DNA from 3 places in the Bacillus sp. URHA0034 genome. Region 2 is predicted to be linked to each of the others. Evidence: a T-box and tRNA genes for the amino acid it is inferred to sense, from the RefSeq annotation. Region 2 holds a T-box; the other regions hold tRNA genes.
What was found. A T-box is a leader RNA that pairs with one kind of tRNA and senses whether it is charged. The one in region 2 lies ahead of argS (arginine--tRNA ligase), so its partner is inferred to be a tRNA-Arg.

Region 1: it has a tRNA-Arg gene. The T-box ahead of argS (arginine--tRNA ligase) is inferred to sense a tRNA for this amino acid. The anticodon was not compared.
Region 3: it has a tRNA-Arg gene. The T-box ahead of argS (arginine--tRNA ligase) is inferred to sense a tRNA for this amino acid. The anticodon was not compared.

What each region holds. Positions count from the first base shown of each region.
Region 1 is NZ_JBWCDK010000002.1:2,330,699-2,332,941, reverse strand. It holds rRNA gene ACZ9EE_RS13315 (23S ribosomal RNA) at 1-860, shown strand, start outside; rRNA gene rrf (5S ribosomal RNA) at 944-1,059, shown strand; tRNA gene ACZ9EE_RS13305 (tRNA-Glu) at 1,101-1,175, shown strand; tRNA gene ACZ9EE_RS13300 (tRNA-Val) at 1,214-1,289, shown strand; tRNA gene ACZ9EE_RS13295 (tRNA-Arg) at 1,303-1,376, shown strand; tRNA gene ACZ9EE_RS13290 (tRNA-Pro) at 1,386-1,462, shown strand; tRNA gene ACZ9EE_RS13285 (tRNA-Met) at 1,486-1,562, shown strand; tRNA gene ACZ9EE_RS13280 (tRNA-Ser) at 1,574-1,666, shown strand; tRNA gene ACZ9EE_RS13275 (tRNA-Met) at 1,837-1,910, shown strand; tRNA gene ACZ9EE_RS13270 (tRNA-Ser) at 2,001-2,093, shown strand.
Region 2 is NZ_JBWCDK010000002.1:2,684,329-2,686,571, reverse strand. It holds gene ACZ9EE_RS14890 (TetR/AcrR family transcriptional regulator) at 1-136, shown strand, start outside; gene ACZ9EE_RS14885 (hypothetical protein) at 168-494, opposite strand; gene ACZ9EE_RS14880 (small, acid-soluble spore protein, alpha/beta type) at 597-851, opposite strand; T-box leader at 950-1,162, shown strand; partial or broken gene argS (arginine--tRNA ligase) at 1,216-2,243, shown strand, end outside.
Region 3 is NZ_JBWCDK010000002.1:2,808,648-2,810,890, reverse strand. It holds tRNA gene ACZ9EE_RS15590 (tRNA-Val) at 1-29, shown strand, start outside; tRNA gene ACZ9EE_RS15585 (tRNA-Thr) at 52-124, shown strand; tRNA gene ACZ9EE_RS15580 (tRNA-Lys) at 275-350, shown strand; tRNA gene ACZ9EE_RS15575 (tRNA-Leu) at 394-478, shown strand; tRNA gene ACZ9EE_RS15570 (tRNA-Gly) at 509-580, shown strand; tRNA gene ACZ9EE_RS15565 (tRNA-Leu) at 588-676, shown strand; tRNA gene ACZ9EE_RS15560 (tRNA-Arg) at 694-770, shown strand; tRNA gene ACZ9EE_RS15555 (tRNA-Pro) at 779-855, shown strand; tRNA gene ACZ9EE_RS15550 (tRNA-Ala) at 872-947, shown strand; rRNA gene ACZ9EE_RS15545 (16S ribosomal RNA) at 1,113-2,243, shown strand, end outside.

The sequences.
Region 1 (2,243 bases), 350 kb from region 2:
TACCCGCGACAGGACGGAAAGACCCCGTGGAGCTTTACTGTAGCCTGATATTGAATTTTGGTACAGCTTGTACAGGATAGGTAGGAGCCTGAGAAGCCGGAGCGCCAGCTTCGGTGGAGGCGTCGGTGGGATACTACCCTGGCTGTATTGAAATTCTAACCCACACCCCTGATCGGGGTGGGAGACAGTGTCAGGTGGGCAGTTTGACTGGGGCGGTCGCCTCCTAAAGAGTAACGGAGGCGCCCAAAGGTTCCCTCAGAATGGTTGGAAATCATTCGTAGAGTGTAAAGGCACAAGGGAGCTTGACTGCGAGACCTACAAGTCGAGCAGGGACGAAAGTCGGGCTTAGTGATCCGGTGGTTCCGCATGGAAGGGCCATCGCTCAACGGATAAAAGCTACCCCGGGGATAACAGGCTTATCTCCCCCAAGAGTCCACATCGACGGGGAGGTTTGGCACCTCGATGTCGGCTCATCGCATCCTGGGGCTGTAGTCGGTCCCAAGGGTTGGGCTGTTCGCCCATTAAAGCGGTACGCGAGCTGGGTTCAGAACGTCGTGAGACAGTTCGGTCCCTATCCGTCGTGGGCGCAGGAAATTTGAGAGGAGCTGTCCTTAGTACGAGAGGACCGGGATGGACGCACCGCTGGTGTACCAGTTGTCTTGCCAAAGGCATCGCTGGGTAGCTATGTGCGGACGGGATAAGTGCTGAAAGCATCTAAGCATGAAGCCCCCCTCAAGATGAGATTTCCCATAGCGTCAAGCTAGTAAGATCCCTGAAAGATGATCAGGTTGATAGGTCAGAGGTGGAAGCGTGGCGACATGTGGAGCTGACTGATACTAATCGATCGAGGACTTAACCATAGTCTAAAGCGAATAAACTCGTTTTTACCAAATTTCTTCTATATTATCTAGTTTTGAGAGAACGATCTCTCTAATTTCATAAGTCTGGTAATTAAGGCGAGAAGGTCACACCCGTTCCCATACCGAACACGGAAGTTAAGCTTCTCAGCGCCGATGGTAGTTGGGACTTTGTCCCTGTGAGAGTAGGACGTTGCCAGGCTTCGCCCCTTTGGGGCTATTATTTTGCCAATTTTAGTATTTGGCCCCTTGGTCAAGCGGTTAAGACACCGCCCTTTCACGGCGGTAACACGGGTTCGAATCCCGTAGGGGTCACCAAGATTTTTCGTAATATTGAAAAAAACTTACATTAATTCGGAGGATTAGCTCAGCTGGGAGAGCATCTGCCTTACAAGCAGAGGGTCGGCGGTTCGATCCCGTCATCCTCCACCATTTAGTTTATTTTGCGCCCGTAGCTCAATTGGATAGAGCGTCTGACTACGGATCAGAAGGTTATGGGTTCGACTCCTTTCGGGCGCGCTTATTTTACGGGAAGTAGCTCAGCTTGGTAGAGCACTTGGTTTGGGACCAAGGGGTCGCAGGTTCGAATCCTGTCTTCCCGACCAGTCGCAGGTTGAAATTTAATTATGGCGGTGTAGCTCAGCTGGCTAGAGCGTACGGTTCATACCCGTAAGGTCGGGGGTTCGATCCCCTCCGCCGCTACCATATTTTTTTACGGAGGAATACCCAAGTCTGGCTGAAGGGATCGGTCTTGAAAACCGACAGGCGGGTCAAACCGCGCGGGGGTTCGAATCCCTCTTCCTCCTCCATATTTACTTGATTTGATATTTCTATTATCGCGGGGTGGAGCAACGAGCGTTGCTTCAAGGAATAAACTGCGAGTTGTACCCATCGAGCTGCTGCTTGAATAGGCATTCTGAGATGGGGACAGTCAGTAACAAAACATGGAGCATTTTCCAAACTTTATAATTTCTATTATCGCGGGGTGGAGCAGTCTGGTAGCTCGTCGGGCTCATAACCCGAAGGTCGTAGGTTCAAATCCTGCCCCCGCAATTTGGTCCGGTAGTTCAGTTGGTTAGAATGCCTGCATGTCACGCAGGAGGTTGGGGGTTCATCCCCTCCGCAGCTACCATATTTTTTTACGGAGGAATACCCAAGTCTGGCTGAAGGGATCGGTCTTGAAAACCGACAGGCGGGTCAAACCGCGCGGGGGTTCGAATCCCTCTTCCTCCTCCATATTTACTTAACTTTATATTTTTATCTTTTATTATCGCGGGGTGGAGCAACGAGCGTTGCTTCGAGAATAAACTGCGAGTTGTACCCATCGAGCTGCTGCTTGAATAGGCATTCTGAGATGGGGACAGTCAGTAACAAAACATGGAGCAT
Region 2 (2,243 bases):
GGAAGTTATTAGTTTCCTTTTGTTAAAAATGTACATAGTCCTTGTTTCCGATTGGGAAAGAAATCATGAACCACTAAGTTCTGAGCAAATTGCCGAGGTCATGAAAATCTTCCTATTAGGAGGGAAGGCAAAATAAAAAGACTTGTGAGCACTCACAAGTCTTTTTTCTAGCTCCAGCGTCTTGAGGCCCTTAGGTCAAAGCCGCTCTTCAAGGCGCTTTCGCTTTTTTTTGTGTATTCATAATAAAACTGCCCAGAGGACCGTGACGTCGTTGGTGCCCCGTTATTTGCATGAGTGTATTCTTCAATTAAAGATAAAAAGGTACCGAATAGGAATAGGACGATTGAGGCAGCGGTTATGCCGATACCCAGTCCAAGCATAAGGTTGTAATCGTTTTCAAAAATACCGAATAAAAGAAAGATGATTCCCAATCCCCCACCATAGACGGCAGCCATTTTAAAAGCCTGTAAATTCTTTACGTGTTTTTCATGCATCTCAACCACTCCCCCTTATACTGAATATTCTACCAATTGTCACAGAATTGTCAAACTTTTTTTGAAAAAATGTGGGAGCCATTGACAAATGGCTCCTTTGATTTACTGTCTTTTACTTAAATTTTCCTGAGCCATTTTGACTAGTTCACGGACCATGCTGCCGCCTAGTCTGCCGCCGACCTTTCCAGCTTGTTCAGATGTCAGCTGGCCGTTATACCCTTTTTTTAGGGGAACTCCAACCTCTTCAGCTGCTTCAAACTTAGCATCCTCAGGACTTGACGATTGGACCACTCTTGCTTTTAAGGCATCTAATCCATTACGAGCTTCGGGAACCAGTATTTTATTTCGTCTTGCCATAAAAATCCCTCCTTTACAGTAAGGATTCCCTATGAAAAAAATAATCAACGCCTATGGATAAATCCTAATCTTTCCAGTATAATAACTGTTAATTAATATGAACATCAATGAAAAAGAGAGTAGTTATCTGGGAAGTCCTAGCGAGTCAGGGGCGGTGGAAGCCTGATATAGAACAGATAATGAAGCGCACTTTGGAGATGCCAGCCTGAATCAAGTAGGGTGAGGCCGGAGAATCCTCCGTTACAAAAGAAAGCTGGTTCTTGTGAACAATTAGAGTGGTACCGCGGGAAATATAAACTCTCGTCTCTTTTATAGAGGCGGGGGTTTTTTTATTTATTTTAATAGTTAAAAGGGGGTCATTATATTGAACTATAAAAAGGAGCTGGCATCCATACTCAATGGTCTGCTTGACCAAGAAATTGCAGCGCCACAATTGGAAGTTTTAATTGAAAAACCTAAAAATCCAGACCATGGAGATTTAGCATTCCCATGTTTTACACTTGCTAAATTAAAACGAAAGTCACCAAACGTTATTGCCAATGAACTAAGTAAGCAAATTAAATCACCGGCTTTCGATAAAGTAGAGGTCGTCGCCGGGTATATCAATATCTTTTTAAATAAAAAGCTTGTGTCTGAACAACTAATTAATCAAGTGATTATGGAAAAGGGACAATTTGGCCGACTTGATTTCGGGAAGGGCGGTACGGTAACGATTGATATATGTCATCACCGAATATTGCCAAGCCGTTCTCAATGGGGCATTTGCGTTCGACCGTGATAGGTAATGCTTTAGCCCATATTGCAGCAAAATGCGGCTATAAGCCGTTCAAGATTAACCACCTTGGCGATTGGGGTACACAGTTTGGAAAGCTAATTACTGCCTACAAACTTTGGGGCGAGGAAGAAAAGGTTAAACAAAATCCAATCAAAGAACTTCTAACCCTGTATATTAAGTTCCATGAAGAGGCAGAAGGGGACTCATCGTTAGTAGATGAAGGACGCAGCTGGTTTAAAAAGCTGGAGGATGGAAATGAGGAAGCCCTGACACTTTGGCAGTGGTTCCGTGATGAATCACTAAAGGAGTTCTCGCGAATATATGACCTGATGAATGTAAAGTTTGATTCGTATGCTGGTGAAGCTTTTTACAATGACAAAATGGATCGGATTGTCAACCTCCTTGAGGAAAAACAGTTATTAGTTGAATCTGACCAGGCAATGGTCGTGGATTTAACAGAGGAGCAGCTCCCGCCATGCCTTATCAAAAAGTCGGATGGAGCTACGCTTTATGCCACCCGCGATTTGGCAGCGGCACTTTATCGTAAAGAAAACTATGATTTTGTTCATTCGTTATATGTCGTGGGCCATGAACAAAGTCTGCATTTTAAACAGCTT
Region 3 (2,243 bases), 120 kb from region 2:
CGGCGGTTCGATCCCGTCATCCTCCACCATATTTTTTCCTTACTTTACGACGCCGGGGTAGCTCAATTGGTAGAGCAACTGACTTGTAATCAGTAGGTTGGGGGTTCAAGTCCTCTCGCCGGCACCTTTTCTTTGTACGAGCCATTAGCTCAGTTGGTAGAGCAGATTGCAAACTTCTGTGAATCAGCTTCTGCGGGCAATCTGCGAGAAAGAACGCAAGTTCTTTTGAGCATCTGACCTACCACAAATTAGTTGTAGGGAATCATCTTCATAAGAGCCATTAGCTCAGTTGGTAGAGCATCTGACTTTTAATCAGAGGGTCGAAGGTTCGAGTCCTTCATGGCTCACCATAGGTTTTACGAATGAAATAATTTTTTGCGATAAGATAATATTGCGGGTGTGGCGGAATTGGCAGACGCACCAGACTTAGGATCTGGCGCCGCAAGGCGTGGGGGTTCGACTCCCTTCACCCGCACCATTTTTGTGAGAGAAAATAAGTACCATATACGCGGAAGTAGTTCAGTGGTAGAACACCACCTTGCCAAGGTGGGGGTCGCGGGTTCGAATCCCGTCTTCCGCTCTCAAATGCCGGGGTGGCGGAACTGGCAGACGCACAGGACTTAAAATCCTGCGGTAGGTGACTACCGTACCGGTTCGATTCCGGTCCTCGGCACCATTTAAGAAATGAATAATGCGCCCGTAGCTCAATTGGATAGAGCGTCTGACTACGGATCAGAAGGTTATGGGTTCGACTCCTTTCGGGCGCGCCATTATTTATCGGGAAGTAGCTCAGCTTGGTAGAGCACTTGGTTTGGGACCAAGGGGTCGCAGGTTCGAATCCTGTCTTCCCGACCATTTATTTAATTATTTCGGGGTCTTAGCTCAGCTGGGAGAGCGCCTGCTTTGCACGCAGGAGGTCAGGGGTTCGATCCCCCTAGACTCCACCAAATAAATTAAAATGGTATTGACAATGTAAAATTACTTTGTTAATATATAAAAGTCGCATAAACGACGATTGCTCTTTGAAAACTAAACAAACAAAAACGTCAACAAACAATAATATTCATTTCTTACGAAATGAAGCCAACGTAACAAAATGAGCTAAATCAACTTTCTCGGAGAGTTTGATCCTGGCTCAGGACGAACGCTGGCGGCGTGCCTAATACATGCAAGTCGAGCGAATCAATAGGAGCTTGCTCCTGTTGATTAGCGGCGGACGGGTGAGTAACACGTGGGCAACCTGCCTGTAAGACTGGGATAACACCGGGAAACCGGTGCTAATACCGGATAATCCTTTTCCTCTCATGAGGAAAAGTTGAAAGTCGGTTTCGGCTGACACTTACAGATGGGCCCGCGGCGCATTAGCTAGTTGGTGAGGTAACGGCTCACCAAGGCGACGATGCGTAGCCGACCTGAGAGGGTGATCGGCCACACTGGGACTGAGACACGGCCCAGACTCCTACGGGAGGCAGCAGTAGGGAATCTTCCACAATGGACGAAAGTCTGATGGAGCAACGCCGCGTGAGCGATGAAGGCCTTCGGGTCGTAAAGCTCTGTTGTTAGGGAAGAACAAGTACCGGAGTAACTGCCGGTACCTTGACGGTACCTAACCAGAAAGCCACGGCTAACTACGTGCCAGCAGCCGCGGTAATACGTAGGTGGCAAGCGTTGTCCGGAATTATTGGGCGTAAAGCGCGCGCAGGCGGTCCTTTAAGTCTGATGTGAAAGCCCACGGCTCAACCGTGGAGGGTCATTGGAAACTGGGGGACTTGAGTGCAGAAGAGGAAAGCGGAATTCCACGTGTAGCGGTGAAATGCGTAGAGATGTGGAGGAACACCAGTGGCGAAGGCGGCTTTCTGGTCTGTAACTGACGCTGAGGCGCGAAAGCGTGGGGAGCAAACAGGATTAGATACCCTGGTAGTCCACGCCGTAAACGATGAGTGCTAAGTGTTAGAGGGTTTCCGCCCTTTAGTGCTGCAGCTAACGCATTAAGCACTCCGCCTGGGGAGTACGGCCGCAAGGCTGAAACTCAAAGGAATTGACGGGGGCCCGCACAAGCGGTGGAGCATGTGGTTTAATTCGAAGCAACGCGAAGAACCTTACCAGGTCTTGACATCCTCTGACACTCCTAGAGATAGGAATTTCCCCTTCGGGGGACAGAGTGACAGGTGGTGCATGGTTGTCGTCAGCTCGTGTCGTGAGATGTTGGGTTAAGTCCCGCAACGAGCGCAACCCTTGATCTT